Regions from separate parts of the Shewanella carassii genome, predicted to be linked through region 1. Evidence: predicted binding sites of a transcription regulator. Region 1 holds the regulator's gene; each other region holds the start of a gene.

Evidence for each region. Region 1 encodes MetJ, which represses methionine synthesis genes. Its sites were predicted from a motif close to TAGACGTCTAGACGTCTA; they were not measured.
Region 2: a site for MetJ is predicted at 8,711-8,728, ahead of serA (phosphoglycerate dehydrogenase). Genes of this name have one in related genera too.
Region 3: a site for MetJ is predicted at 6,148-6,165, ahead of msrA (peptide-methionine (S)-S-oxide reductase MsrA). Genes of this name have one in related genera too.

What each region holds. Positions count from the first base shown of each region.
Region 1 is NZ_AP024618.1:3,815,450-3,826,044, reverse strand. Features, by position in the region: gene phsA (thiosulfate reductase PhsA) at 1-280, shown strand, start outside; gene K5621_RS17175 (4Fe-4S dicluster domain-containing protein) at 293-865, shown strand; gene nrfD (NrfD/PsrC family molybdoenzyme membrane anchor subunit) at 862-1,806, shown strand; gene K5621_RS17165 (conjugal transfer protein TraF) at 1,957-3,150, shown strand; gene K5621_RS17160 (sulfite exporter TauE/SafE family protein) at 3,158-3,901, opposite strand; gene metJ (met regulon transcriptional regulator MetJ) at 3,977-4,291, opposite strand; gene metB (cystathionine gamma-synthase) at 4,507-5,667, shown strand; gene K5621_RS17145 (bifunctional aspartate kinase/homoserine dehydrogenase II) at 5,684-8,077, shown strand; gene metF (methylenetetrahydrofolate reductase) at 9,644-10,534, shown strand.
Region 2 is NZ_AP024618.1:905,122-915,716, forward strand. Features, by position in the region: gene K5621_RS04200 (PAS domain S-box protein) at 1-5,142, shown strand, start outside; gene K5621_RS04205 (response regulator) at 5,234-6,265, shown strand; gene ygfZ (tRNA-modifying protein YgfZ) at 6,324-7,289, opposite strand; gene serA (phosphoglycerate dehydrogenase) at 7,389-8,618, opposite strand; gene K5621_RS04220 (DUF2238 domain-containing protein) at 8,777-9,382, shown strand; gene K5621_RS04225 (helix-turn-helix transcriptional regulator) at 9,593-10,258, shown strand.
Region 3 is NZ_AP024618.1:2,199,116-2,209,710, reverse strand. Features, by position in the region: gene nadA (quinolinate synthase NadA) at 1-758, opposite strand, end outside; gene K5621_RS10055 (dihydrolipoyllysine-residue acetyltransferase) at 923-2,512, opposite strand; gene K5621_RS10050 (alpha-ketoacid dehydrogenase subunit beta) at 2,523-3,500, opposite strand; gene K5621_RS10045 (thiamine pyrophosphate-dependent dehydrogenase E1 component subunit alpha) at 3,503-4,681, opposite strand; gene astE (succinylglutamate desuccinylase) at 4,845-5,882, opposite strand; gene msrA (peptide-methionine (S)-S-oxide reductase MsrA) at 6,178-6,657, shown strand; gene pgm (phosphoglucomutase (alpha-D-glucose-1,6-bisphosphate-dependent)) at 6,728-8,377, opposite strand; gene seqA (replication initiation negative regulator SeqA) at 8,414-8,968, opposite strand; gene K5621_RS10020 (alpha/beta fold hydrolase) at 9,271-10,065, shown strand; gene K5621_RS10015 (DUF2788 domain-containing protein) at 10,146-10,367, shown strand; gene ybfE (LexA regulated protein) at 10,382-10,595, shown strand, end outside.

The DNA.
Region 1 (10,595 bases):
CGTTTGGATCCACCCTGACACAGCCGCCAAGCATGGCATTGAGAATGGGGATGCCATTCGCCTCACGTCCAGTGTCGGTAGTGAAGAGGGTCATGCGCTGGTGACCAAGGGTATACGTCCCGACACAGTGTTCGCCTACATGGGCTTTGGCTCCAAGAACAAGGAGCTGGCACGGGCGACCGGCAAAGGTGTGCACTGCGGTAACCTGCTGCCCAACGTGACTGCACCTGTGTGCGGTATGAACGTACACACCACAGGTGTGAAGCTGGAAAAGGCATAAGGGGAGGCGAAGATGACTAAAAGATATGTGATGGTGCACGACGAGAATAAGTGCATCGGCTGTCAGGCCTGTAACGTCGCCTGCCGCAGCGAAAATGGTGTACCTGAGAGCGTAACCCGCCTGCAGGTACGGGTAGAAGGCCCATTTGGTGATGCGCCGCATCTGCACTTCAAGTATCACAGGGTGTCCTGTCAGCAGTGTGAAGATGCCCCTTGCGTCAAGGTTTGTCCTACTGGGGCGGCCTATGTGGGCGAGGACGGCATTATTTCCATCAAGGCGGAGAAGTGTGTCGGCTGTATGTACTGTGTGGCGGCCTGCCCCTACAAAGTGCGCTTTATGAACCCGGAAACCAAGGTGGCCGACAAGTGCAACTTCTGTAAGGACACACGTCTGGCTCGAGGCGAACAACCCGCCTGTGTGACCGTATGTCCTACCGATGCCCTGGTGTTTGGTGATGCCAACGAGGCCGGTAGCGAGGTGGCGACTCTGCTCAACACCCGCGTGACTTATCAGGACAAGACCCATCTGGGGACTAAACCCAGAATCTACCGTATTCCTGTCAAGAGAGGGGGGATCCAATCATGAACAATACTTGGGGCGATATGACACAATACGACCCTGTAACCTGGAACTGGGTCATTGCGGTTTACCTCTTCTTGGCTGGGTTATCGGCGGGCAGTCTGCTGATTGGGATCGGGCTGCGTTGGGTACAAAACAAGACAGAGGGGGATAGCGGCCTTCTCAAGGCGGCAGCCTTGATAGCACCCGTGGCCATCTGTCTGGGGATGGTGTGTCTGGTGTTTGACCTGACCAAACCGTTCCACTTCTGGCTGATCCTGATCAACTACAACCTGACCTCCGTGATGTCCATCGGGGTGTTGGCGCTGCTGGCCTATATTCCGCTGACCTTTGCCTATGCGCTGGTCGTGCTGAAAGATGATCTCGGTAACTGGGGTTTGGGCTTCCTTAAAGGGATTGCAGAATCACTGACTGGCCTGCGCAAGACCATGGAAGTGCTGCTGTTCGTGCTGGCGATTGTCGTGGGGGCCTATACCGGCTTCCTGATCTCCGCCATGAATGCCTATCCCATGCTGAACACTGCCGTATTACCGGCGCTGTTCCTGGTGTCCGGCTTGTCGGCCGGTGCGGCCGCCAATGCGGTAGTGGCGCTGCTGCTGTTCAAGACAGACAAGCACTGCCCGCAGCTGGGACGGATGCATGGCCTGGAACTGCCCATAATGGCGACAGAAATTCTGTTCCTGTTCATGCTGTTCTGCGCGCTCTACTTCAAGGGCGGTGCCGCCGCCGCGGCGCTGGCATCATTGACAAGTGGCGTCTGGGCCAGTGTGTTCTGGATTGGAGTTGTGGGTATAGGTTTTGGGATCCCACTGCTTTCCATGTTGTTGCTACCGGCGAGTACCCGTCACACCAAGGGCGCCATGTTGGCGGTAGCCTGCTGCAGTCTGACCGGGGTGCTGGCACTTAGACACTTCATTCTCTATGCAGGTCAGAGCTATCTTGGTTAACAAGCACCTCTGAACCTGTTTTGCCTCAGCCCGTATCATTTGATACGGGCTTTTTTGTGTTTGATGTCATAGTTTCATCGAGATTTGGACTATCTTTAACCCAGATAACCGCTTGTGTCAGGTTATAGATAAAAACAAGAGGGTGATGAGATGAAACTGAGTCTGTTGACACTGCTTACCACGGGGCTTGCCAGTACGCTGACGCTGGCAGCGCAAGATGTTTATGAGGCCCGCTCCGATGCCATGGGCGGCGTTGCCGTGGCGGCCGGTAATCGTGAGGCGGCGGCCTTTTCCAATCCGGCGCTGCTGGCTTTGCCCTCGCGCCGCAGCAGTGACTTCAGTTTACTCATTCCTACCATAGGCGCCGATGGCGCCGATAAAGATCAGATGATCGATAAGTTTGACGCCCTGCAGGATAACTATGACGCTCTGGTCAATGCCATAGACGCCGCCGACACAGCGGCTATCGATGACTACCGAAAGCGCCTCAGTGGTGACTTGCAATCGCTGCAGGGCAATAGCGCCTACGTTAGTGCCGGTATCAATATGGCGTTGGTCATGCCCTCGGATGGTTTTAGCTATGCCTTTGTGTTCAAGAGTTATCTCGATGCTCTGGGGATAGCCGAAATCGCCGCTGCAGATATTGATACCCTGGATAATCTGGATCCCAATAACCCGCCGGAAATCCAAGATTTGACCTCCCAGGGGCGAGTGGTAGCCGGGGCGGTTTCCGAGCTCGGGGTTGCCGTGAGCTATCCGCTATCTATCGTCAACATGCCGGTGACAGTGGGAGTCACTCCCAAGCTGCAACGGCTGGATAGTTTCAACTATGCCGTCAGCGCCAATAACTTCGATGCCGATGACTTCAACGACGATGATTATCGTAGTGATGATTCAGGCTTTAACCTGGATCTTGGCCTGGCATTCCAGCCATTGGATGGTTTGGTTATCGGTGTCAGCGGTCGTAACCTCATCAAACGGGACTTAAGCAGCATAGAGGCCGGCGGCGTGCAGCTTACCTATCAGGTGAAACCTATGGTTACCGCCGGGGTGGCCTATGACTGGGCGGCTTTTTCGCTCAGCAGCGACTTGGATCTTACCGACAACGACAAGTTTGCCGAGCTTGAGGGCAGCCGCTATTGGCGTTTAGGCGGTGAATACCGGCCTACCGACTGGGTTGCTTTGCGGCTCGGTTATCGCCAGGATCTCAATGATCACAGCGCCGATCTCTACTCACTCGGGACAGGGTTCGCCATAGGCAACAGCTTCCGGCTGGATCTCACCGGTATGTTTGGCAGTGACGATGCCATAGGCGGAGTACTGCAAACCAGCTATCACTTCTAACAGCGATTTAACCGTTGATGAGCGCCAGGGTTGACTTGATAGTCAGCAACAGGGCGCTCAGGGTGCATAGCGCCAAGGTTAAGCTGCGGGTCTTCTCTTTATCCACCCGGCCCACCAAACGGCCAGCGACCAGAAAACCAATAAATACCGCAGGCAGCAGCAACAGCGATAGCCACAGATGCTTTAGGGTCAAGAGGCCAAAACAGCCGAGAATGATCAAGGCTATCAAGGAGCTGAAGATGAAGAAGGCCGACAGCGCTGCGCGGAACTGACTGGCATCCTTACCCGCCAGCAGCAGAGCCATAGGTGGTCCACCTATGGCCGCCACGGTACCGAAGATCCCGGAAAATACCCCGGCAATAAACAGGCTGAGGCGGTTGATCTTAATGCTGTATTTTCTGAAGCTGAGAAATACGGCCACGGCCACAATCAGGGCTATGGTCAAGCCCATAATCGGTTGCGGTGCCAGCAACAACAGGGTGGCACCAATCAGGCCGCCGGGGAGTCGTCCCAGCAAGGCATATTGCAAGCCGTTGAATTCCAGGTGGCCGCGTTCGCGTATCAAGGTCAACAGGGCGATAGAAAATCCCATCACAATCACAGGGACGGGAACCAGTTCCGGATCGACGATATACAGCAAAGGTGTGGCTACCACGGCCAGGCCAAAGCCTATCAGCGACTGGGTCAGGGCGCCGGTAAATATGATCAGGGATGCCAGCAACAGGGTGACGGGATCTATCAGTGACAGCATTCGCAAGCTCCCAAAAGAAAAGGATCGCGCAGCGATCCTTGTTCAACAATAAGATAATTCAGAGGAATAAGACACTTATTCCATGTCTTCCCATTCAATGCCCATGGCATCCATCATGCGTTTGGCTTCTTCCGGGATGCTGTCTGGTTTGTCTTTGGACAAATCCTCATCATTGGGCAGTGGCTGGCCGGTATAGGCATGCAGGAAGGCTTCGCACAACAGTTCGCTGTTTGTGGCGTGCCGCAGGTTGTTTACCTGGCGCCGGGTGCGCTCATCGGTCAATACTTTCAGTACCTTCAACGGAATAGAGACAGTGATTTTTTTCACTTGCTCATTCTTCTTGCCGTGTTCGGCATAAGGGCTGATGTATTCGCCATTCCATTCAGTCATTGATTCACCTGTGATCTCACTAATTCGCAGCAGATTTTAAACCCTTACAGGATACAGTCAAATGATTGCCTGCAAAATCTGTGCAATATGAACAGAAATCCATACATTTGGACGTCCAAACGTCTTGATGCCTATTGACGGCTGGATAGTCATTGGTTAGATTTAGACGTCCAGACATCTTTATGGTGTCGAACCTCAGCATTCAGGAGTCGATTATGACAGAGCGGCGATTAGCAACCACAGCGGTCCGGCAGGGCATCGAATCAGACAGCCAGCACGGGGCCGTGGTGCCACCCATCTATCTGTCGACCAACTATGCCTTTGAGGGGCACACTCAGCCAAGAGCCTTTGATTACAGCCGCTCGGGTAATCCTACCCGCTCCATTCTGGGGGATGCCTTGGGGGAGCTGGAACAGGGTTGCAGTGCGGCAATTACAGCGACCGGCATGGCGGCCATTACTCTGGTGGTCAACCTGCTGGGGCCGGATGACCTCTTGTTGGTGCCCCATGACTGTTATGGCGGTAGCTATAGGTTGTTCACCCATCTGGCCGCCAAGGGCCAGTTTCGTTTGCAGGTTTTGGATCAAACCGACCCGCAAGCACTCGCCGCTGCCCTGGCGCAAAAGCCGCGCATGGTGTGGCTCGAGACGCCATCTAATCCGCTGCTGCGGGTTGTGGATATCACCGCCATTGCCGAGGCGGCCCACCAGCAGGGGGCATTGGTGGTGGCCGACAACACCTTTTTATCGCCGGCGCTGCAACAGCCTTTACTGTTGGGGGCCGACATAGTGGTGCACTCGACCACTAAATACATCAATGGCCACAGCGATGTGGTGGGCGGCGCCGTGATTGCCAAAGATCCCGAACTGGCAGAGCAGCTGCACTGGTGGTCCAACACGCTTGGGCTGAGCGGTGGCGCCTTCGATAGCTACTTGACCCTGCGAGGCCTGCGTACTCTGGCGCTGAGGATCCGCGAGCATCAGGCCAATGCCGAGCGCATAGTGGCGCTGCTGAGCCAGAGCCCGGTGGTAGACAAAGTTTATTATCCGGGGCTTAAGAGTCACCCTGGTCATGAGATTGCCGCCAGGCAGCAGAGTGGCTTTGGCGCTATGCTGAGTTTTGAACTCAAGGGCGATGAGACGCAGGTGGTTGCCTTCCTCGGCGCGCTCAGGCTGTTTTCCGTGGCCGAGAGCCTGGGAGGGGTTGAGAGCCTGGTGGCCGTGCCCGCCACCATGACCCACAGAGCCATGACGAGTGAGGCTCGCGCCGAAGCCGGTATTAAAGATACGCTTATTCGCTTGTCTGTGGGCATAGAAGATAGCCGGGATCTGCTAGACGATATCGCCGCCGGATTGGCGGCAGCCGCAAACTGTTGAATTGAAGGAGCTTGAGATGGCACGTTGTCACCTACATAAGTTTGGCGGTTCCAGTCTCGCCGATGCCGATTGCTACCGACGGGTCGCCCATATTTTGCTGACCCATGGTCATGCCGATGATCTTGTAGTGGTTTCCGCCGCCGGCAAGAGTACTAATTTTCTCTATAAACTGTTGAACCTGAAGGAGTCGGGCGCTCTGTGGCAGGAGGAGCTACAGGAGCTTGTCGGCTATCAGCAAAATCTGATTGAACAGCTGCTGGGCAATGAACAGGCACGTCAACTGCGGGAGCGTCTGTCTACAGATAAGGCGCAACTGGCCAGTTTATTGTCTTTGCCTGAACTCAGCGAATACCAATGCAATCAGGTGGTGGGTTTCGGTGAACGCTGGTCGGCCAGACTGATGGCGGCGCTGCTGCGGGAGTCTGGTGTCGCCGCTTCCCATGTGGATGCCCGCAGCTTGTTGATTGCCGATGAGGGCGCAGTACCCAGGATTCGCCTCGATGAGTCCCGCGAAAGGGTGCAGCGGCTGCTGGCCGAGCATCCCGATGAGCGTCTGGTGATCACCGGCTTTATCTGCGCCAATAGCCAAGGCGAAACTCTGCTGCTCGGTCGCAACGGCTCCGACTTCAGTGCCACCCTGATAGCCAGCCTGGCCGATATCGACAGGGTGACCATTTGGACAGATGTCGAAGGGGTGTTCAATGCCGATCCCAACAAGATTGCCGATGCCAGGTTGCTGAGCAGTATGTCGCTGGCTGAGGCCGACCGCCTGGCGCGGCTCGGCTCCCCGGTACTGCATTGCCGTACCCTGCAGCCTTTGTTTGATACCGAGGTCAGCCTGGCGGTGCGTTCGAGCTACGCCTCGCATACCGACTTTACCCTGATAGCCCCCAAGAGTGATGCTGCAAGCGCCCCTGTGGTGACCAATCTCAATCAGGTGTCCCTCTTGAGCCTGGAGTTCAATGGCACCCAGGCTCAGACGCTTGATGCGCTCAATGAGGCGGGTTTGAACCCGCTGGCTTACTGGTCTCAGGGACAACACAAACTGGAGCTGGCCTTTACTCCCGAATTATCCCGCCAAGTCTGGCAGTTACTGGAAGCGCAGACATCCGAGCTCAAAATTCAAAGCATTACCGAGGACAGAGAGCTTGGGCTGGTGGCGCTGGTAAGCAGTGGCGCCGGCAGTTATCGCCGCAGCTTTGCCCGCTTGCTGAGCCGTGAAGCGCGGCCTCTGTATCAGGACCAACTCAGCCTGGTCACCCTGGTGCCTAAATCGCAGGTGAACCTGCTGACCCAGAAGGTGCACAGGCGCTGCGCCGGCCCCCGCAAACGCATAGGCGTTATTCTGCTGGGGGTGGGTAACATAGGCGAAGCCTGGGTGGAACTATTTAGCCGAGCCCGCGACGGCCTCAAACGTGAGCTGGAAGCCAGTGTTGAACTCCTGGGCTTGGCGAGTTCGAGCCGTGCCTGGATCTGCAATGAAGGGATCGTTGGGGAAGACTGGCAGGCAAGGTTTGAAGCCGAAGCCACCCCTTGGCAGTATGAACATCTGTTCGAACAGCTTGCGTTGCTGCAAGCCGATGAACTGGTGGCGCTGGATATCAGTGCCAGCGCCGGACTGACACTGCAGTATCCTGAGTTCTTTGCCCGTGGCATTCATATGGTCAGTGCCAACAAGTTGGCCGGCTCTGGGCCATTGCCTTTCTACCGCGAGCTGAAACAGCAGTTGGGTAACCGCCGACTGTTCTGGCGTTACAACGCCAGTTGCGGCGCCGGGCTGCCGGTGCAGCACGCGCTCAATGATTTGCACAACAGCGGCGACAGGGTAGAGGCTGTCGGCGGTATCTTCTCCGGCACGCTCTGCTGGCTGTTTGAGCATTTCGATGGCATCAAACCTTTCTCCGAGCTGGTGTTGCAGGCCAAAGAGCTGGGGATTACTGAGCCAGATCCCAGGGACGATCTTTCCGGGCGTGACATGCAGCGTAAGCTGTTGATTTTGGCTCGTGAAATAGGTTTGGAACTAGAGCTTGAGGATATTCGCTTAAGCTCTCTGGTGCCTGAGGCGCTGGCCGATATTCCGCTAGATGAGTTTTTGCAGCGGATCCCCGAATTGGATGCCACTCTCGCGCAGCAGTTTGCCGCCGCGGCCGAGCAAAACAAGGTGCTGCGCTATGTGGCTTCACTGGAGCAGCAAGATGGTCGGGTTAACGCCGAAGTCTCTCTGCAGTGGGTCGAGCGTCAACATCCATACGCCAATCTGACCCCGGGAGATAATGTGTTTGTCATCCGCTCGGCCTTCTACCAGGGTAATCCGCTGATCATTCGCGGCCCAGGTGCAGGTAGGGAAGTGACTGCCGCGGCAGTACAGTCGGATCTGGTGCAGATCTGTCGCGATCTGCTGCAGGAGTAGGGTTGGTATTGGCGTCATATTTGAAGCCGGTGGGCTTCTGGCTAGGAAAAGCCTGTGTGAGTGGCCGTTCTCGGACGTCCTGTCCTTCACGGTATTCGGGCTTTCAGCCTATCCGCACCGCAGGTGATGGGCTTGCGGTTTAGCTGGAAGCTGAGATCAAGTTTATTGGTGAGTTTTGGCTTAAAGCCATGCTAGCCGCTGTGCCAGCGGTCTAAAGTCGTGGAGCAAGTGCATCCATGCACAAGGGCCAGTTCGCCATCCCTGGCTCTCGCTCGTAGCCAGTCGCTATGCGACACTCGCCGCCCCACACCCGAGGAAAGGGGGCTGTATCGACTCGCCCCCTTTCCAAACCCCCAGCGACCCGCGACGCAGCGGACAACCCCTTGTGCTTATGATGCCAATTCGCTATCGCGCCAGACGCTCAGAGTCACATCCATGTGACTCTGGCCCTGCTCAACATCCTGTTTCGCGCTCGTTAGCTCGTCGCTAGGCGACACTCGCCCCTGATTCGACTGGCGCTGCTTCGGCATCCATGCCTCGCTACGCGATTGTCATCAACGCCCTGCGGCCGCTTCGAGCGGGAGTCGGTGTAATTCTGTGAAAATGGAGTAGCTTGAAATATTTGAGCGATTTGCAGACATACGCCTATTTTCCAGGCACAGGCGGGACTGTGACCTTCCGAGCCAGGGATGGCGAGGCAGAGCTTACAGGGATGTACTCGCAGCGAGTCACAGGATCGCCTGTGCATAAGCCTGCGGCAGGCAATGAGTAACATCCGTCGCCGGAAGCTCGGCCAATACTAACTTAGATACTCTTAGTTGGAAGCTATGATAGCCGCTGTACCAGCGGCCTAAAGTCGTGGTGTAAATGCCTCCATGCACAAGGGCCAGTTCGCCATCCCTGGCTCTCGCTCGTTAGCTTGTCGCTAGACGACACTCGCCGCCCCACACCCGACCAAGAAGGGATCAACAGCAATCCCCTCTTGGATCTCCCTTGCCGCCCCACACGGTGTCGAAAGCCTCTTGGCCTAATGGCGCAAATAACTACCGCTTCAGACGCTCAGAGTCACATCCATGTGACTCTTATCCAGCTCAACATCCTGTCTCGCGCTCGTGAGCTCGTCGCTAGGCGACACTCGCCCCTGATTCGACTGTCGCTGCTTCGGCATCCAAATCCTTCCATGGATAAAGGCCAGCTCGCCTTCCTTGGCTCGCGCTCATAAGCACACTCGCCACCGGCGAGCATTCGCCCTCAGCCACGTTATTTGCGCCAACGGCTTTCGGCGACACCGAGGGGGAATCGGTGCAACTCTGTTAGTCCTGAGCAGCTTGAAATATTTGAGCGATTTGCAGACATACGCCTATTTTCCAGTCACAGGATCACCTGTGCGAAAGCTCTCCCAGGTGCAAAACTGAGGCTTTGCAGAAACACTCATTAGTGGCTTTTATACCGATTAAGATAAATACACCTTTGAAGCCATCTTTGGGCTTGACTTCAATGATAGTTTCTCTAGTATGTGGACATGTAGACGTCCAAACGTCCAGATAGACAGTTGAGGGAGTTTCAATGGCTTTTCATCACGCACAACATGCGCACTCGCTGAACCAGAGTTTGTCCGAGCTCAACGGCGACATTAATGTTTCTTTCGAGTTCTTTCCGCCCTCAACGCCTGAGATGGAAACCTTATTGTGGAACTCAATTCAGCGCCTGGAGCCACTGAATCCCAAGTTTGTTTCTGTCACCTATGGTGCCAACTCAGGAGTGCGGGATCGCACTCACAGCGTGATCGAGCGGATCCAGCAGGAAACCGAGCTGGTGGCGGCGCCGCACCTGACGCTGGTAGATGCCAGTGATGAAGAGTTACTGGAGTTGGCGCGTCACTACTGGAACAGCGGTATTCGTAACATAGTGGCGCTGCGAGGCGATCTGCCGGAAGGCAGCCCCAAGCCGACACGTTTTGCCTCTGATCTGGTGCGTTTGCTGCGCTCGGTCGCCGACTTTGATATTTCGGTGGCCGCCTATCCAGAGGTGCATCCGGATGCGGCCAATGCCCAGGCCGACCTTATCAACCTGAAGCGCAAGATTGAGGCCGGTGCCAGCCGTGCCATCACCCAGTTTTTCTTCGATGTGGAGTCTTATCTCAGGTTCCGCGACCGTTGTGTGGCCGCCGGCATTGATGTGGAAATTGTTCCCGGAATATTGCCTGTGGGCAACTTCAACCAGCTTAAGCGTTTCGCCGCCATGACCAATGTGTCTTTGCCGGGATGGTTGCATAGCCAGTTTGAAGGCTTGGATAACGACCCCGCAACCCGGGCGCTGGTGGGGGCCAACGTGGCCATCGACATGGTCAAGGTACTTTCCCGTGAAGGGGTGAAAGACTTCCACTTCTATACCCTGAACCGTGCCGAGCTCACCTATGCCATCTGTCATACGCTGGGAGTACGCCCCGGCAAGTGAAGGCCTTTGATAACGGCTAAGCGGATAAAAACGAAGCCCACCATTTTGGTGGGCTTGTCTT
Region 2 (10,595 bases), 1.5 Mb from region 1:
GCTGACTTTGCCGCTAAAAGGCTCGAGTTTGAGCTGTCTTTAGCACAGCGGGATACCCAAACACTGGCCTTTGATCTGGGTAATCTCGAGTCCTTTGAACACTTGTTGCAACCCGGCAACCTCTATCATCTTCTTACTGAAAGATTGCATCGTAACCCCAACTTTTACGGCAGCGCCATCGCCTTCCAACCCGGGGTTTTGGACGGTCAAAAACGCTTCGCGCCCTATGCTTTCCGCCAGGATCTTTCTATTGCGACCATGGACATAGGTCAGGAAGCCTACGATTACACCAGCGGTGAGTGGGCTTGGTGGACCGAAGCTCTCAAGCTGGCGGATGGGTTTTGGACTCCCCCTTATTTTGATGAGGGTGCCGGCAATACGCTGATGATCACTTTTTCACAGCGCTTTGGTGGTGAAGCGGCGCCATTGGGTGTGGTTACTACGGATCTGGCTCTCTCCAGTCTACCTGCTCGTTTGGGTATAGATCCTAAAAAGCTGTTGGTGCTGGATAACCAGGGGCATCTCATCTATCACCCGGACAATAATCTTAACCGCAGCGCTAAACTGGAAGATTGGCTCGCCAATACTGCCGAGGGCAAAGAAGCGGCGCAGCATGTCTATGCCGCCGACACCCCCGAGGTGGCCTTGAGCGATCTCAATGATGTGCAGTATTTAGCCAGTGTCGCCAGAGTGGCACCCTTGGAATGGCGGGTATTGGTGATTACCCCGCAGAAGCAGTTATTGCGTTCTTTCCTGAAAAACTTCAGTTCTCTGACGATTAACCTGTTGCTACTGGCGATGATACTGCTGGTCACCAGTTATTGGAGTGCCAAGCGTCTCACCCAGCCTCTGGAGCAGTTGGAGGCCGGGATAGTGGATTTCAGCAAGGGGTTGATCAAACGTTTACAAAAGCCCGAAGGTGTGGTGCGGGAGATTGCGACTCTCAGCAATAAATTCAATGAGATGGCTGAAATTCTCGAGGAGAGGGAACAGGCGCTGCTCGACTCCCGCGGTAACAGATTTGCCAAACTTATCGATGGTATGAGTGACAAGTCCTTCTACTGCTCTATGGATCCCAACGGTGCCATAGTACAGGCCAGTGATGGGGTGGAGAAGGTCTTGGGTATCACTCCAGAGGTGCTCAGGCGCAAGTATCAGCGGCTGTTTTCCAGCAACAGCATCAACGAAGCCAACTGGCAGTATATGGAGCGGGCGTTGGCCGGAGAGTCCGTGCCGCCACATCAGGTGGAGCTGGCCGATGCCGAGGGCGGGCTGAGGCGTTTGGATCTGTTTATGCAGCCTCTGCTCGATGATGAAGGTAAGCTGATTTCGGTAGAGATGCTGTTTAATGATGTCACCGAGCAGTTTTCTGCCGCGGCCTGGGCCAATGCCGTGCTGGAAGCGGCGCCAGAGGCGATGTTGATTGTCGATGAAGGCGGCATGTTGGTGTTCTCTAACAGCCGCTGTCAGGAACTGTTCGGTTATGACGCCGAGGAGATGCTCAAACTCAATATCGACCAACTGCTGCCGGAAGTGAACCGGTTGGAGCATGCGGCTAAGCGCCATGCCTTTGTAACCGAGGGCAAAGAGCGCATGATGGCCAAGGGCAAGGCTCTGCAGGCACTCAAGTGTGATGGCTCCCAGTTCCCGGTGCAGATAGGTTTGAGCCTGTTGCCGGTCGATCATCAGGGTAAACGTCAGGTGGCGGCATCGATTCGGGACCTGACCGAGCAACTGGCGGTAGAACGCAAAATTCGCGAAAGCGAGAGCCGTTTTCGCGGCCTGGTATCCAATATTCCCGGCGCCGTTTATCGTACCCGGGTCGATGAACAGTGGACCATGGAATATGTCAGCGACAATATCACCGAGATAAGTGGTTATCCGGCCTGGCACTTTATCGATAGCAAGAAGCGCAGCTATGGCTCCCTGGTCATAGATGAAGATAAACAACTGTGTATCGATACTATCAACTCGGCTCTGGCCGAGCAGCAACCCTTCGATGTCGAGTACCGGATTCGCCACCGGGATGGCGCTGTGCGCTGGATCCATGAAAAGGGTAAGGCTACTTATGACGAAGACGGTAATCCGCTGTGGTTTGATGGCAGTCTCAATGACATCACCGACAGCAAGCTGGCTCAGGAAAAGATGGAGCAGTCACGGGAACAACTGGAAACCATCACAGAGTCTGTGCCCAGCACTGTGTATCAACTGTTTTGGCAAAGCCCACAGCAACGCAGATTCACCTTCCTTTCCAGCGCCGCCATCGCCACGCTGGGGCATCACAAGAATGAGGTGATGGCCGACTTTGAGCTGGTGGCCGAGCGGATCGTTGCCGAAGACAGGGACAGCATTATTCGTCTGCTTTCGGGTGAGAATGGTCTGCAATGGATCAAAGAGTTTCGCTACCAACATCCTTCCGGTGAGATGCGCTGGCTCGAGGCCGGTGCCAAGGGCAGTAAGCAACAGGATGGCATGCTTTGGAATGGCTATCTGACCGATATCAGTGGCCGTAAGGCGATGGAAACCGAGCTGGCCCAGAGCGAGGCCCACTTCCGCGCCCTGTTCGATAACGCAGGTATAGGCATAGTCAACCTGGATGATCGCGGCAACATAATGGACTGCAACGGCCAGTTCTGCACTGATATGGGGATGAGTGCCGAGCAGCTGAAACGTCGCTCGTTTGCCGACTTGATGGCGCCTGAAGATAGAGGTAATGCCAGCGAACTGTATGAACGGCTGAAGCGGAGTGACGATCACAGTGTCAGCGGTGAGTGGCGCCTGCTCAGTGCTTCGGGCGAGCCTATGTGGATGGCCGTCAACGCTTCTGAACTCGAGGAAGATGAAGTACGGCAACGCTCCGTCGTCATGAGTATTGCCAACATCACCCGCTTGAAACTCTTGTCCAACGAGTTGATGTTGGCCAAGGAAGATGCCGATGCCGCCAACAAGGCCAAGAGTGACTTCCTTGCCAATATGTCCCACGAGATCCGCACCCCGATGAACGCCATTATCGGCATGTCTCAGCTGTGCCTGCAGACCAAGCTGGATCGCAAACAGCGTAACTATGTGGAAAAAATCGAACGGGCGTCGCAATCCCTGCTGGGGATCATCAATGACATTCTCGACTTCTCCAAGATAGAGGCCGGCAAGCTGGATATCGAAGTGGTGCCGTTCCAGCTCGACAGCATTCTGGAAGATCTCGGGGATATGTTCTCTGAGCGCGCCGCCGACAAACAGCTGGAACTGCTGTTTGCTGTGGCCCCAAGCGTGCCCAGTCACTTGGAAGGTGATCCGCTGCGTCTCGGTCAGGTATTGATTAACCTGATGAATAACGCCATTAAATTCACCGAACGCGGTGAAGTGATGCTGTCGATAACCGAGCTCAGCCGTGAGCAGGATGAAGTGATCCTGAGATTCGCGGTGCGCGACAGTGGCATAGGTCTAACGGCCGAGCAACAGGCCAGATTATTCAAGTCTTTCAGCCAAGCCGATACTTCTACCACTCGTAAATACGGCGGTACCGGGCTTGGGCTGGCGATTTCCAAACAGCTGGTGGAACTGATGGGCGGTGAAATCGGGGTTGAGAGCCAGTTTGGCAACGGCAGCTGTTTCTTCTTCACTGTGCGGCTCAAGGTGGCGGACAACGATGCTTTGAATGTAGAGCAGGAGCTGGAGGGCATGCCGATTCTGGTGGTCGATGACAACGGCACTGCCAGAGATATCTTGCGTACCACGCTCGAGAGCATGGGCTTTGCCGTCGATTGCGCCCGCAGCGGCATGGAGGCACTGGATAAGGTGAAGCGCCAGTCCTACAAGATGGCCCTGATCGATTGGAAGATGCCTGAGCTGGACGGCATGGAAACCGCGCGGCAAATGTTGCAGTTAAAGGAGCCGCCGCTGATCCTCATGGTGTCGGCTCATGCCAATAGCGATTTTATCGAACAGCTGGAGCGGCTCGGGTTGAATGGCTATATCACCAAGCCGGTCAGTGCCTCCAGGCTGCTCGATGGCATCATGCTGGCGCTTGGGCGTCAGGGGCATATTCCCATCAGACGCAAGGCCTTGGATCTCGAATCCCTGCAACTGGCGGCGCTTGCCGGCAAGCGTGTGCTGCTGGTGGAAGACAACGAGATGAACCAGGAAGTGGCGACCGAGTTTCTCGAGCAGGTAGGCATAAACTTATCCATTGCCGAGAATGGCCAGATAGCACTGGAGAAGTTGGCGCAGCAACCGTTTGATCTTGTGTTGATGGACTGTCAGATGCCGGTGATGGATGGATATCAGGCCACAGAGGCACTGCGTAAGATGCCAGGGCTTGAGCAGTTACCTGTGATTGCCATGACGGCCAATGCCATGGCTGGTGATAAGGAGATGTGTTTGCGAGCCGGCATGAATGATCACATCGCCAAACCGATAGAAGTCAGTCTCTTGTACCAGGTGTTGTTGCAATATCTGACCGGTGGTTCAAGGCTCGGCTCACCGGAAAACGCTGAGGTCGGCGAACCGAGTGAGGAAAAAACTGCCCATTTAGTGAGTTGGCCAGAACAGGAGAGTCTGGATATCGATCGGGGGCTGCAGCTGGTGCAGTATTCTGAGCGCCTCTATCGACGCATCTTCGAGCGTTTTCTCACCAGTCAGGGTAATGTCGGTAAACGGATCCGCAAGGCGCTCAAGGAGCAACAGCAGGAAGAAGCCGTTCGGGCGGCGCATACCCTAAAGGGGCTGGCAGGTAACCTCTGTTCCGAGCCTTTGGTGGAAGAGGCCAGGCAATTGGAGGCTAAGTTGGCGGCTGGTGAAGCGTGTGAGCAAGAGTTGCTGGCGGTGGAAACCCGGGTCGCAGCCATTGTTGAAGCCATTGCAACCTGGATAGGTGATAAGCCACAAAGTGATCCTCAGAAGGAAGCTGATGCCGCCGAGGAGATGGATACCGAGGCGCTCAAAGCGGCGCTGGTGCAGTTGTTGCAAACTCTGGAAGACGCCGATGCCGATGCCGTTGTTCAGCTGGAAGCCTTGAGCCGCCGGGTGAGTCAACCTTTGTGGCAGCGCCTGAAACCCGTCAGCAGCATGGTCGGCAGCTATCAGTTTGACGATGCTGCCGACCTTATTCGCGAATTACAACAAGAGCTGAACGAGGCGGAATAAGCCTGACTATACTCAACAGATAATTACGGGCTACGGCGGAACCTGCCGTGCCGAGATGTAAATCGGTGTCTGGAGCAAGAGGGAGATAGGGATGGAAAAAGCCACTGTGCTGGTGGTGGATGATACACCGGAGAACATAGATATTCTGGTGGGGATCCTTGGCGACGATTATAAACTCAAGGTGGCGATAGATGGCCCCAGAGCCTTGGCGTTGGCACAAAAGACTCCTCCGGATCTGATCCTTCTGGATGTGATGATGCCGGGCATGAATGGCTATGAAGTCTGTAAGCGTCTCAAGCAGGAACCCATGACCAGCCATATTCCGGTGATCTTTGTCACCGCCCTTTCAGATGTTGCCGATGAGACCCAAGGCTTTGATTTGGGGGCCGTCGACTACATCACTAAGCCTGTCAGCGCCCCGATAGTCAAGGCCAGGGTGCGTAACCACTTGGCCCTCTATGATCAGAAACGTTTGCTGGAGCAACAGGTACGCGAACGCACCCGTGAGCTGGAGCAGACCCGCTTCGAGATCATTCGTCGTCTGGGCCGCGCCGCCGAATATAAGGATAATGAGACCGGCTTGCACGTTATTCGCATGAGCCATTATGCCAAGTTGCTGGCACAGCAGGCCAAGCTGCCGGACCACTTTTGCGAACTGCTCTATAACGCGGCGCCCATGCATGATATCGGCAAGATAGGCACGCCGGACGCTGTGCTGAAAAAGCCGGCCAAACTGGATGCCGAAGAGTGGCTGATCATGCAACAACACGCCGAAATCGGCGCCGAGATCATTGGAGAGCATCCTGATCCTCTGTTGCAGATGTCCCGGCGCATTGCGCTGACCCACCACGAGAAGTGGGATGGCTCAGGTTATCCCAATGGCTTGAAGGGACAGGAGATTCCCTTGGAGGGGCGGATAGTCGCTATCGCAGATGTCTTTGATGCCCTGACCTCGATTCGCCCTTACAAGAAGGCCTGGAGCATAGAAGATACCATGGCGCTACTGGAGTCCGAGGCGGGAAAACACTTCGATCCTGAACTGGTGGAACTGTTCAAACAGATACTGCCTCAGGTGATTGAGGTGCGAGATACCCATATGGAAACCGAGCCTGGCGCCGAGTAGCGACGAACGGCAGATAAAAATAAAGGCGCCGAAGGCGCCTTTATTGGGTCACTCATTGTTACTCCTGCTCTTCCAGAGAGTAGGGCAGAGGCAGTACCGTCAGTTCGCTATTTTCATCATCGGCGATGCGGAATTGGGCGCCGACTTCAGTGTCATTGGCCAGCACTGCGGTCAGCAGTAACTCGCCATTTCGTTGTACGGCTTCAATAATGCTACCGCCCTTACGAAAACCTTCATCCAACGCCATTTCCAGCGTGGTTTCTGGGGTGACATCGACAGTGGCTTTACCCTTGAGGATATAGAGGGCTCGCTTGTTGCCGCCGCGATACTTCATTCTGGCCACGGTTTCCTGGCCCATATAGCAACCCTTGGTGAAGCTGATGCCATTGATGGCCTGCAGGTTGCACATTTGCGGTACAAACTGGCCCATGTGTGATGCCGGCAGGTTAGGGTAGGCGGCGAGGATTTCCAGCTCTTGCCAGGCACTGGCATCGACTAGTGGCTGTTGCTGACACAAGGCTTCGGCCTGGGCCTTGGGCAGTACCAGAATAAAGCGTTCGTCGTCCTGTAGCACTACGCCGCCATCGAAGGTGCTGACTTGTTGCTCGGCGTTGAAGCCCGGGAACTGTTCAGCCAGCCAAGCGGCTGCCTTGGCGCCGGCAACACCCAGAAGGCTGTAATCGTCACTGGCATCGACCAGTTCGGCCTTACTGAATACCGCATATTTCTTTAGTTGCGGTAGGTCGGCAGCCAGGGTATCTCTTGGCATCATCAACATCAGAGCATCACCCAGGGCAAAGGTTCTGAAGCTTGAAAGCATTTTGCCCTTGGGATCGCAGTGCGCACCCCAACGCCACTCCTCGGCCGTGAGAGAGCTGATATCTGTGGTGACCTGACCGTGAATAAAGCTGCGGCCCTGTTCACCGGTAACGGCGAGCAGACCCAAGTGAGAGAGACGGGAAATAAGCAGATCCGGAATGCCGGCATCCAGTGGCCAATCGGGCTGAGAAACGCAAATGCTCATAACAAGATCCTGAGATTGAAGGCATTAAGAGATCTGCGATTGTAGCGGATTTAACAGAAATAAACAGGGCGCCAATGGCAATATGGCGCCCTGTAAAAATCAGAACAGCAAACGAGTACGGATAGTACCTTCAATAGACTTGAGTTCTGTCAGGGCTTCTTCCGCCTGAGTGGTATCCACTTCCATTACCACATAACCTATGGTCGGCGTGGTTTGCAGATACTGGGCGGAGATGTTGATACCTTTCTCCGAGAACGCCTGGTTAATCTTGATCAGAATACCTGGGCGGTTGTGGTGAATATGCAGCAGACGGGAGGCATCTTTATGCTGTGGCAGCGATACTTCCGGGAAGTTGACCGCCGACAGGGTAGAGCCGTTGTCTGAGTATTTGGCCAGCTTACCGGCAACCTCAATACCAATGTTTTCCTGGGCTTCTTCTGTGCTGCCGCCTATGTGTGGGGTCAGTAACACATTGTCCAGGCCGCGCAGCGGGCTTTGGAATTCATCTGTGTTGGACTTGGGCTCAACCGGGAACACGTCGATAGCGGCGCCCGCCAACTGTTGCTCCTTGAGGGCTACCGCCAGAGCATCGATATCTACCACTGTGCCACGAGAAGCGTTGATCAATATGCTGCCTTTGCGCATCATCGCCAGCTCGGCTTGGGCAATCATCTCTTTGGTCTGTGGTGTTTCAGGCACATGCAGGCTGACCACATCGGCCTGAGACAACAACTGTTCCATTGAGTGTACTTGCTGAGCGTTACCCAGCGGCAGTTTGTCTTCGATATCGAAGAAGATCACTTTCATCCCCAGGGTTTCGGCGAGTATCCCAAGCTGGGTGCCGATATGGCCATAACCTATGACCCCCAGGGTCTTACCGCGGGCTTCGAAGCTGCCATTGGCGCTCTTGAGCCAGCCACCGCGATGGGCAAGGGCGTTGCGCTGCGGAATACCGCGCAGCAGCATGATGATTTCACCGAGTACCAGTTCGGCCACGCTACGGGTATTGGAGAAGGGTGCGTTGAATACCGGAATACCCAGTTGCTCGGCGGCTTTGAGGTCGACCTGGTTGGTGCCGATACAGAAACATCCAATGGCAACCAGCTTTTCGGCTTGCTGTAATACTTCTTGGGTCAGTTGGGTACGGGAGCGGATTCCGACGAAATGGGCATCCTTGATCGACTGCTGCAGCTCAGCGCCGGAGAGTGATGCCTTGTGATACTCGATATTGGTGTAGCCAGCCCGTTCCAGCACATCGACGGCTGATTGGTGGACGCCTTCCAACAACAGGATTTTAATTTTATCCTTGTCCAGCGAGTGTTTCGCCATGATATAGGTACCCTCTTGATTAATAACTAATGTACGTATGCTATGATGCTTTCGCTCATGCCCAATCAAAGTAGCACTTTTTTAAGATGAAGTGGAGGGCTAGATGGCTAAAGTATTTATTCCTAATTGAGAACAATCACAGGTAAAGGAAAAGTGGCTTGAAAAACACGATTATTTGGCTGGTTATTTATTTTGCAGTACTTATCTGGTCGGCCATTGCTCCCAAGGATGATTTTACTTGGTGGTTGGAGGCGTTGCCGGGAATGCTGGCGCTGCCGATACTGTTTTTTACCCGCAAACGTTTTCCGCTGACCACACTGGTCTATGGCTTAATCTTGGTGCACTGCCTGATCCTGTTTGTTGGGGCTCATTACACTTATGCCGAGGTGCCGTTGTTTGATACTTTGGCGCAGTGGATGGGCTCTGAGCGCAATAACTACGATAAGTTGGGTCACTTGGCGCAAGGGTTTATCCCGGCCATGATTGCCAGGGAGATACTACTGCGTAATCAAGCTGTGAAGCCGGGTGGCTGGTGTACCTTTCTGGTCAGTTGTTTCGCTCTGGCCTTGTCGGCCTTTTATGAATTGATTGAATGGTGGGTAGCCGTTGCTACCGGAACCGGCGCCGAGGCTTTTCTCGGTACCCAGGGCTATGTCTGGGATACTCAATCGGATATGCTGATGGCCTTGGTCGGTGCCCTCGCCGCTTTGATGGTTTTATCCTCATTTCATGACCGTCAATTGAAGCGCTTTGTTGGTGATTGATAGGCATGGCTCAGACTTTCGTCTGTTATCTTTACAAGATTTCATCTGGTAATACGATTAAAGGTTGTTAGAATCATACTTTATGGTGATGAAAAACTGACACTATCGGGTCAGAATCATCCAATACATTTTGTATAAGCTCATGTCAGTTGATTAAGGAAGTCACCCCTTTAGGGGTATGAGTGAGACTTTTCAGGGAGAAGAGTAAATATGAGTAGTATCAATGAGTTGGTTTTTATAAATCAGGTGGCCGCCCCTTGTCATTTAGCCATTTTGGCCGAGTCAATCGGTCTCAAAACCCGCATTATCCGCCATCCGGAGCAGTTGGAACCGCAGAAAAACGATAGTACTTTCTATCTAATATCTCAGAAGGGGTCCGCTTTGGACAATAAGGGGATCCCCTTATTGGCTGGTCGCCTGGTGTCCCATGTGCCAGTTGCCCTCTATCAGGTTGCCAGGGGGTCACTGGATCAGGAATCTGCCATGTTGCTGGGGATCCGTGGGGTGCTTTATTCAGATCAACGCATCGATCTTATGCTTACTGGCCTGCGCAAGATGGTGGCCGATGAACTCTGGTACGACAGAACTCTTATCAGCAAGATGTTCCGCAAGCTGGTCAAGACATTGGATGCTGGTAATGAGATATCCGCCGATACGGTTTCCATGCTGCAGATGTTGACTCGGCGTGAGCGTACCATTATTCAACTGGTTTCCAGCGGTGCCCGCAATAAAGAGATAGCCCAACGTCTGTGTATCAGTGAGCATACGGTCAAGGCACATATCTCATCAATTTTCCGTAAGACGCAATCTCGTAATCGAGTCGAATTATTGCGTTGGGTCCAAACCTATCAGAGCCATTTCGATCTCATCAGTTGAGTTGGCGTCATATCCAAGTGGAACTCGGCCCCTAATGGGGCTTGTTTATGCTTTGATGGCTTTTATGTAAACCAAGTCAGTGGAAAATTCCTCTCAGAGTGCCGCATCGCCGCTACTTGGCGCTGTTTTGCGTCTCGGTAATGGCTTTCAGCCAAAGCTATGATAGCCGCTGTGCCTGCGACGAAAGTCGTGGTGTAAAAGCCTCCATGCACAACGGCCTGCTCGCCTTCCTTGGCTCGCGCTCATAAGCTTGTTGCTTCGCAACATTCGCTTTGCTCGACCTTCGAGCTTCGACGTCCCTGTCTCGGCTACGTCAATTTGCAACAACGCCGGCGGC
Region 3 (10,595 bases), 1.6 Mb from region 1:
GTCTGGGCAGCTTTGATCAACTGACTGGTTGAACCTACGGCATCGGCCATTTCCACCACACTCGCCGGAGATTCAGGGTGAACCAAAATGGCGGCGTTCGGGTGCTGCGCCTTTAATTGACGCAAGGCTCTGGCCTTGAATTCATCATGAACAATACACTCGCCCTGCCACATCAACATCTCGGCACCGGTTTGCTTGGCAATATAACTGCCCAAGTGACGATCTGGCCCCCAGATGATTTTCTTGCCTTCACTGTCCAGGTGCTCCACGATTTCCAGTGCTATGCTGGAAGTCACCACCCAATCGGCTCGGGCTTTGACCGCAGCCGATGTGTTGGCATAGACCACTACCGTATGATCCGGATGGGCATCGCAGAAGGCACTGAACTGCTCAATAGGACAACCAACATCCAGAGAACAGGTGGCTTCCAGAGTCGGCATCAGAATGGTTTTTTCCGGACTCAGGATCTTAGCGGTTTCCCCCATGAACTTAACCCCAGCAACGATGAGCGTCTTGGCGGGATGATCACGACCAAAACGCGCCATTTCCAGCGAGTCGGAGACACAACCACCGGTTTCCTCGGCCAGAGCCTGAATTTCAGGGTCCGTATAGTAGTGGGCAACCAGCACCGCATTCTGCTCTTTAAGCAGTTGCTTGATCCTGGCTTTGTATTCGCTTTTTTCCTGTTCAGACAAGGGAACCGGTTTGGGCGGGAAAGGATATTGAATATTTTCTATGCTTGGTGCTACCTGACTCATAACAGACCCAATGCGACTAATATTGCTGGCGATTATACGAAATCTGCCACCAAATCGTAACCACTTTGTGCTCAAGATCAAATAAAGCCATTCTGTAAGCCAATTGAACGGCGCCCGGCTCAAGCACACCTAAAACGAAGCCCCGCATAGCGGGGCCTTCTATCTTATCTCATCGCCAGCAGCATTTCCTGCGGCTGCTCGAGATACTGCTTCCACAGATTACAGAAGCGGGCAATGGTGCCGCCATCTATCACTCTGTGGTCACCAGACCAACTGACCTGCATCAGTTTACGGGCTTCCACCTTACCCTTGGCATTGAAACGCGGCAGGGTTTGCACCTTACCCAAGGCCACAATCGCCACTTCGGGTTTATTGATGATAGGTGTTGCCACAGTGCCGCCCAGCGCGCCTATGTTGGAGATGGAGATGCTACCATCTTTCAGATCGGCAGGTGCGACTCTACCCGAGCGCGCGGCCCGGGTCAGACGGGTCACTTCGGCGGCGATATCCAGAATCGACTTATCCTGCACATCCTTGACGTTGGGCACCAACAAACCGACCTTGGAGTCGACGGCCATCCCTATGTTATGACGACCAAGATAGGTGAGCTCGGTGCAATCGGCGTTCACTCGGCTGTTGATCACCGGAAACTCGGTCAGCGCCAACGACATGGCCTTCATAAAGAAAGGCATCATGGTCAACTTGAGCTCGTCATTTGAGTACTTGGCCTTCATCGCTTCACGAAGGGCGATAAGCTCGGTCAAGTCCAACTCTTCGCAATAAGTAAAGTGCGGAATGCTGGAGACAGACTCCATCATCATCCGCGCCATCACGGCGCGAACGCCCTTGATAGGCTCTACCCTATCGCTTGCCGTTGCCGTTTTGCTGGCTTGCACTTGGCCCTCTGCCAAAGTTTGGGTTTGGGCTTGAACCTGAGGAGCCGCCCCCTTAAGGAAACGTTCGATATCCTCTTTGTAGACCCGACCGTTTTTACCGCTGCCAGGCACTTTGGCGATATCAACATCCAGACTGCGAGCCATACGTCTTACCGCTGGGCTTGCAAGTGCCTTGCCCTGGGGCACCATACTGCAGGCGGCAGTTTGCGAGCTGCTCTGGGCTTGAGAGACGGCAGAGGCTGAGCTTGATGGAGCACTTGCTGCAGCGGGTTGAGCCACGGCTGCACTGGTGGATTCAGCGGCAACTTCAATGGCAAACAGAGGCTGATGCACCTGGGCCAACTGCCCCTTGCGGTAGTGCAGCTTGACTATTTTACCGGCCTTCATCGCCGGGATTTGCACCAGTGCCTTGTCTGTCATTACATCACAGATAGGTTGATCTTCAACCACAGTGTCGCCTTCTGCGACCAGCCACTCCACCAGTTCGCACTCGACTATGCCCTCGCCGATATCCGGCAGCATAAAGTCTTCCACCTGGCTGCTACCACCTGCAGCACTAGTACTCGGCTGTGCAGCAGTATCGGCGCTGGCTACAGGTACAGGCACTTCGCTGTCTGCAGCGTCCACTTCCACGGCATACAAAGGCTCATGCACCTTGGCAATTTCCCCCTTAGCGTAATAAAGCTTACTGATAACACCGGGGAAAGGCGCTGGAATTTGCACCAGAGCCTTGTCTGTCATCACATCACAAACGGGTTGATCTTCGGCGACGGTATCCCCCTCAGCCACCAACCATTCCACCAGTTCACACTCGACAACACCTTCGCCTATGTCGGGCAAAATAAAATCTTTAATCATCCTGGCTCTCCTAGAAATTCACCGAGGCCTTGATGGCTTCAAAGGTTTTAAGCGCATCCGGCATATATTCTTTTTCGTGGATCAAGGGATATGGCGTATCCAGACCACAAACCCGGCTGATGGGCGACTCCAGGTACAGGAAGCATTCCTGTTGGATGGTAGCGGCAATTTCACCGGCAAAACCACCGGTCAGCGGCGCTTCGTGGTTGATAAGCAATCTGCCGGTCTTTTTCACCGACTCGGCCACGGTTTCCACATCCCAAGGGGCGAGAGTACGAAGGTCGATGACTTCGCAGTCAATGCCTTCCTCTTTGGCCATATCGGCTGCTTTCTCGATGATTTCCATCTGCGCGCCCCAGGCCAGCAGAGTAATATCTTTACCCTCACGAACCACTTCGGCTTTACCCAGCTCCAGTTGATAGTCGCCTTCCGGCACATCGCCGACAGAGGCGCGGTACAGGCGCTTGGGCTCAAAGAAGACCACAGGGTTGTTATCGCGAATGGCGGCCAGCAGCAAACCCTTGGCTTGGTATGGGTTACGGGGAACCACCACCTTAAGACCGGGCGTTTGGGTAAAGTAGGCTTCCGGTGACTGGGAGTGGTAATGACCGCCGGCAATGCCGCCGCCATAGGGGGTTCTGAAGGTCAGGCCGCCGACATCAAACTCGTTGCCGCTGCGGTATCTGAACTTAGCCGCTTCGTTGACGATTTGATCGAACGCCGGGAAGATGTAGTCGGCAAACTGGATTTCCGCTACCGGCGTCATGCCGTTGGAAGCCAGGCCGTTGGCAAAGCCTGCTATCCCCTGTTCGGTAAGTGGAGTATTGAAGCAGCGCTCACGGCCAAACTTTTCCTGCAAACCGGAAGTTGCCCGGAACACACCGCCGAAATGGCCTACGTCTTCACCGAAAACCAGCATCTTGTCGTCGGCTTCCATCGCTATGGTCAGGGCATTATTGATGGCCTGTAACATATTCATCTGTGCCACGCTTATGATCTCCCTGCTGTTTTAGGATAGGCTTTCGGATACTTGGCAACGTGGGCCTTAAGCTCGGTTAATTGCTGCTTGAGCGCCACTGTCGGCTGATCAAAAACGTCTTCTATGATGGCGTCTATGGCTGGTGCCGGAACCTTTTCGGCCACTTTTACCGCGGCCAGCACTTCCTCGCGATACTTCTCATACAGCTCGGTCTCGTCGCTTTCCTTGAGCCAGCCTTTGTTGATCAGCCACAACTTGAAGCGTTTCACAGGGTCATGCTGTTGCCACTTGGCTTCTTCCTCTTTAGAGCGATAACCGGATGGATCGTCGGAAGATGAGTGGGCGCCCAGGCGGTAGGTCATGGCTTCAATCAGCACTGGCGCGTTGTTTTCAAGCGCGTAGGCTCTGGCTTGCTGCGTTGCGGCCAGAACCGCCAACATATCGTTGCCGTCGACTCTGATGGTGTGCATGCCATAACCAACGCCGCGGCTGGCTATGCCGTTACCGGCGTACTGCTCTTCCGTAGGGGTTGAGATGGCGTAGCCGTTGTTGCGGCAGAAGAAGATGACCGGCGCTTTATGAACTGCGGCCATATTGAGACCGGCATGGAAATCGCCTTCAGAGGCGGCGCCTTCACCAAAGTAACAGATAGCGACATTACGCTTGCCCTGCATCTTCAGCGAGTAACCTATACCGGATGCCTGCGGGATCTGGGTCGCCAGCGGTGAAGAGATGGTTTGGTAGTTGAGTTCACGGCTGCCATAGTGAATAGGCATCTGCCGGCCTTTGCCCAGATCTTTCTCATTGCTGAACATCTGGTTCATAAACTGCTCTGTGGTAAAGCCTCGATAACGCAGTGCGGCATGTTCGCGGTACTGGGCAAGGATCACATCCTTGTCATCCAGCGCGGCGGCACTGCCGATAACGGCGGCTTCTTCACCGATACAGGTCATGTAAAAACTGATCCTTCCCTGACGCTGGGCGCCCAACATACGTTCGTCCAGGACACGGGTAAAGACACAGGTATCGAATATCTTGCGTGACAGGGCTTCATCTATGACGGGCAATACCGCCTCTTCATAGGTGGTGCCGTCGGCCTGAAGTATTTTGAGTACAGGGATATGCAGCGAGTCCTTGTTCAAAAAACTCACCCGATGCACCGTCTCATTCATCTTTGTTGCGTTGCTCATAGTGTGCTCTTGTTATCTCTGGGTTTGTCCGGCTCGAAACCGGCCCTACCGATTTTTTCAGTACGCGCCCCGAACATTACGTTAACGTAAACTAGCAAGCAACTCCCGCCTTGGTCGCTTTGCCAACTAGCATGGGATCGGTGCGTATATATTGGTTTACAATTCAGGCCAATGGCACCTCTGTGGCCTGAACCAGGCAGATCACCGTTCGTTGGCCAATGGGCACCTTGGCGTTGGGAAACACCACAGCTTCCGAGTCCTGCTCTACTCGAATATCCCGGCCCGCTTCCCGCGCCAGCACATAACCCTTGGGGAAAGCGGTGAAGTTTTCCACATCGCTGGCGAAGGTAAATTCAAAGTCGTCGGCCTGCTTATTGATGACCCTACAGACCTGATAGATATTGACCCGTTCAAGCGCCTGTTCCTCGAGTTCGAGCGATTGCTTGCAGATCAAACGGCTCAGCATCTCCCGGGTGGCGATAAAACGTGTCATATCGTTTTGTCCCATGGGGTAAACCTTGCCAAGCTCAATGGTAAAGGCGTCAGCGCCAAACTGATTTGACGAGAAATAGCTGAAAGTGGTTGTGGGTTCATGATGCAGCAACACGGTATCGACTCCGGCCGCCTCCAGGAACATCAATTGTTCACGGCTGTAAGCCTTACCCGGTCGATAGGGATAGATGGCAAACTTTTCATGCTTGGAGCCGCGAATGGCGGTGTGCAGATCGTAATGGATCCTCTGTCTTGCCCCTTGCGGTGCGTCTTCGAAGAAACGTGTGACATAATTTTCCAGCTTCTTGGCGCGGATCCGCTCCGGGTTCACCAGCCCGGGGGAATTGGAATGTTCACCACTGAACAGCCGGTTGAGGTTTTCATCGACAATACGGGTGCCACGGTTAATTGCCGCCGGGTTACCGAACATGAAAAGTACTCGCTGCCCTACCCGTATCTCTTGCTTCAACAGCGACTTGATAATGCCATTACACAGTTCAATAGGTGCAGTTTCATTGCCGTGTACCCCGGATGACAGCACGATATCTTTATCACTCTGGTTGTCCAGAGGTTCAAACAGCAAGACTCCTGTGTCCCAAATCGCTATCCGAGTGTGGTCGCCAAGCGTGCCGCTAACGCTTTCCAGTGAATTGGGGTTATTTAGAGTCAATGACAGGAAGTCAGGATTATCCTTCAAGGCTTGTAACACGAAATACTCCTTCTTATTGCCGCTTTGGCTGTTGTTTCCATTAACGCTGCCTCCTGGGCATTTGTCGCAGTGCGTTTGCTAGTTGAGACCAGCGCCGGAGAGCAAGGTTTCATAGTATCACAGCTTATTAAATTGGTGATGTGACTAAAGCTATCCAATGCTAGGCTCGCGAACGGGTTTCAGATAATCCTTATCTAACTAAGGAAGAAAAAAGCTACTCCAACAAATACACCACTTGTGCCGGGAAAGCTTATCATGCACAATTTGGCCATCCAGACATCTAGAGATAAGTTCAATGGCGGTAGCAACATTCGGTGGCGGTTGTTTTTGGGGGGTGGAGTATTTCTTTCGCCAGGTGCCCGGGGTATTAAACGCCAGCAGTGGTTATATGGGCGGTGATGATAGAATCAACCGCTATGAAGAGGTCAAACAGGGAAACAGCGGCCATGCCGAAGTGGTTCAGGTGGAGTTCGATGAAGCCCAGGTTTCATTTAACGAGCTGCTGCAAGTTTTCTGGAGCAATCACAACCCCACCAGTCTCAATCGCCAAGGCGGTGATATCGGCACCCAGTATCGGAGCGTGATTTTTTTTCACAGCAAAGAGCAGAAGGAGCAGGCTGAGGCCTCGAAACTGGCGTTGGCTCGTAGTGGTAAGTGGGGGCAGCGGCACATAGTGACAGAAATTGTTCCAGTGAAACAGTTTCATCGTGCGGAAGAATATCATCAGGATTATATCCAGAAGAATAACCTGCCCAGTTGCCATCTTGAATATTGATCCCCGGGAATAAAAAAGCGCAACTGTGTTCACGGCTGCGCTTTTTTACTGAATTGGCAATCTCTTAAGCTCAGTTCGGCTTGCCTTTTAGGGCGCTGGTTATCAGCGTTCTCGCCTGTTCCAGTATCTGCTGCAGATGCTGCTCGCTGACAAAGCTTTCGGCGTAAATTTTATAGAGTGCCTCAGTGCCTGAAGGTCTGGCGGCAAACCAGCCGTTGTCGGTTAGCACCTTAATACCGCCAATGGCACCATCATTGCCAGGGGCCTTGGTCAGTACCGCCTTAATCTTGTCTCCGGCCAAAGTCTCTGCCCCCAGAGTATCTGCATTGAGGGTGGCAAAACGCGCCTTTTGCTTGGCATTGATGGGACTGTCTATCCGTTTGTAGAAGCAATGACCGTGTATAGCAGCCAGTTCTGCATAACGCTCGGCTGGATTTTTGCCGGTCACGGCGAGGATCTCAGCGGCCAGCAGTCCGAGAATAAAACCGTCTTTATCCGTGCACCAGGTTGTGCCGTCACGTCGAAGGAAGGCGGCGCCGGCGCTTTCTTCGCCGCCAAAGGCCAGGCTGGCTTCACTCAACCCACCGACAAACCACTTGAAACCAACCGGCACTTCACAAAGCTGGCGCCCGTGTGAGGCAACTATCTTGTCTATCATGCCACTGGAAACCAAGGTCTTGCCGATCTGCAGCGTCTGCGGCCAATCGGGTCTGTGCTCCAGCAGGTAATCTATCACCACTGCCAAAAAGTGGTTGGGGTCCATCAACCCTGTCTCTGGGCAGACTATCCCATGTCTGTCGTAGTCGGGATCGTTGCCAAGGCAGATATCGAACTCATCCATGTGCTTAAGCAGGCCTGCCATGGCAAAAGGCGATGAGCAGTCCATGCGGATTTTGCCGTCTTTATCCAGTGGCATAAAGCCGAAGCTGGGATCCACCCGGTCGTTGACCACTGTGATATTCACCCCATAACGGCGGGCAATATGTGGCCAGTAATGGATACCTGAGCCGCCCAAAGGGTCGACACCTATGCGAATGCCGGCATCTTTGATGGCTTGCATATTTACTACAGAGGCGAGATCGGCAACATAGGGCTCAATAAGATCGGTTTCTTTGATGAGTCCGATACTGGCGGCTACGCCGTAGTTGAGTTTCCTGACCCCTTCCAGCTGCGCCTTGAGATAATCGTTGGCTCGCTGTTCAATCCAGGCGGTAATCTCACCTTCTGCCGGCCCACCATGGGGCGGGTTGTACTTAATTCCGCCATCCTGAGGGGGGTTGTGAGACGGGGTAATAATAATGCCATCGCTAAGCTCGTGGGCATTTCGGTTTGCGCTAACTATGGCATGGGAGATGACAGGCGTAGGCGTAAAGCCTTGGTTTTCTTGCACCACCACTTTCACATTGTTGGCCAGCAAGACTTCGATGGCAGAAATATAAGCCGCCTCAGACAAGGCATGGGTGTCCATGCCCAGATAGAGTGAACCCTCAATTCCATGGGATTGGCGGTAATCTACCACAGCTTGGGTTATGGCCCAGATATGGTTTTGATTGAAGCTGCCGCTGAAGGAACTGCCCCTGTGCCCAGAGGTGCCAAAGCTCACTCTTTGGGCCGGGTCATCACAGTTGGGGACAATTCGGTAATAGTGGCTCATCAGCCGCGGAATATTAACCAGATCGTTCTGCGTGGCCTTGTTACCGGCCCGCTCATGAATAGCCAAAACAGTACTCCTTGATGGCGATGTTGAAATACAGATTTACGCCTTAAGCGGCAACGCCTTATCGGCAATGGCTTTAGCCTTGCTGCCGTTGCACCCCATCTTTTCAAGGACTTCAGACAATATAGTGTGTTTCTTGGCAGTGTTGTTATTAGTGGTCACCCAAAAACCACTGCTGCCGACTTCTTTGGGGTTGGCAGACTTACTGGCCTTGAGCAAGGCTTCCTTCGAAGTGGCAAAATAGAGGCGGTCACGCCCCTGAACTTGCAGCACTTGTTCAAAACCGCGGGGGTCTTGGTTGTACAGGCATTCGAGGGCGAACAGAAACCGGCCAACGGCCCCCTTTTGGGCTTCGATAGCCGCACTGCTAAACAGGTTGTCAAAGTCCAGAGTGGACTCTACTTCGGGTAATGCATTGGGACGATAGCCCTGCTCCATTCCTGGCTGGCTGATATCAGCCGGAGCCTTGGGCTCAACTGCGGTAGCATCCAAGCCTAACAGTCGACGAAGAATATCCGATGCGCTTTCGCCAATCCTTTCGGTCTTCCCGGCAATAAAGCGATACAGTTCCTCATCCACCTCAATATATTTCATGGCCCGATTCCTTTAATTTCTGCTTGTTCTATGCAGCCTTTATGACTGTGCCGTCAAAGCCCCTCTGGGGCGCAGCTGCGATTTGGCTCAAAGTATGCCATAACTCGCCAGCGGTGGAAGGCTGAATCATACCAAAATACGAGAATTGAGTTGTAAACCTAAGACTTGCGCAGCCAATTTGTTGAAAAAGCGGTCAAATCCAGTGTTAAATCCGCATCCATCCTTGTCAAATACTGACCTTTGTCGCAGAATTTGCCCCCTGCCGAATGCTGGCAACAAACTCTCACAGTAAAGGGGGGCGTATGCACTTTGTCTCGACCGGAAGCGGGAGTCCGGTGTTGCTGATCCATGGCTTATTCGGTGATTTGGATAATCTCAAATCGCTCGGGGCCCAGCTTGAGCAAAATCATCGAGTGATAAGAGTCGATTGTCCCAATCACGGTCAAAGTGAACATTGGCCACAGATGGACTATCCAGCCCTTGCAAAAGCGTTTGTGGCTCTGCTCGATGAGCTGGCTATAGACAAGGTACATCTGGTGGGCCATTCCATGGGCGGCAAGATTGCCATGGCAACCGCGCTGGCTTATCCGCAGCGAGTACAATCGCTGACCGCCGCCGATATCGCGCCTGTGGCCTACTCGCCGAGACATGAAAAAGTGTTTGCCGGCCTGAGCAGTATGCCGCTGGATATTAAAGACAGACGTCAAGCGCTGGCACATCTTTTAAATCATGAGATCGATGAAGCGACGGCGCAATTTCTACTCAAGAGCCTGCGCCGCACCGAGTCAGGGTTTGAGTGGAAGATGAATCTGCCGGGGTTGATTGACAGTTATCCGGCGATCATAGGTTGGCATAATGGCCCAGAGCGCCGCGGTGGCCAATTGAGCTATCAGGGACCCACCTTGATGCTCCGGGGCGGCGAGTCAAATTATGTCACAGGCGATTACAAAGAGCAGATCATCGCTCAATTCCCGCAAGTGAAAGCTAAAACTCTGGAAGGTTGCGGACACTGGTTACACGCCCAGAAACCGGCGATATTTAACCGTATTGTGTCCGATTTCATTACCAGTACCGAGCAAGAACAAGGACCTAACTGAGGGTAAATGCGGTAGCAGCCCCCGAACCAATATGCTATATTCCCGCCTCTTTTGGGTAAGGGAACACCAGGAGTTGCAGCGTGTTAAATCAGTATATGCAGCAGATAGAAGCCATAGGGCTGGATCTGTTTTTCGCGGCAATTTTCTTTTTTATCGGTATGGCCATCAGGGATGTGCTCAAGCAGGGTAATGTGCCCAAGTTTGGTCGCTTTATTGTTTGGTTAGTACTCTTCCTTGGCTGTGCAGGCTTTGTCGCCAAGGGAATAATTCAAATGACCTGGGAAGGCTCAGGTATAGGTTAAACATCAGATTTCAAATGGCAAAAGAAGCAACAGACAGAACCACCATAGACCTTTTTGCCACTGAAAAGCGCCGCGGACGGCCTAGAAGCAATCCTTTGCCCCGCGAGCAGCAGCTCAAGGTGAATAAACGTAACCAGATCATGCGGGATCGGGCAAAGGGTCTGAAACGAATAGAGTTAAAAGTGTCACAAGATTTATATGACGCCTTGAATGAGAAGGCTTTGGCCA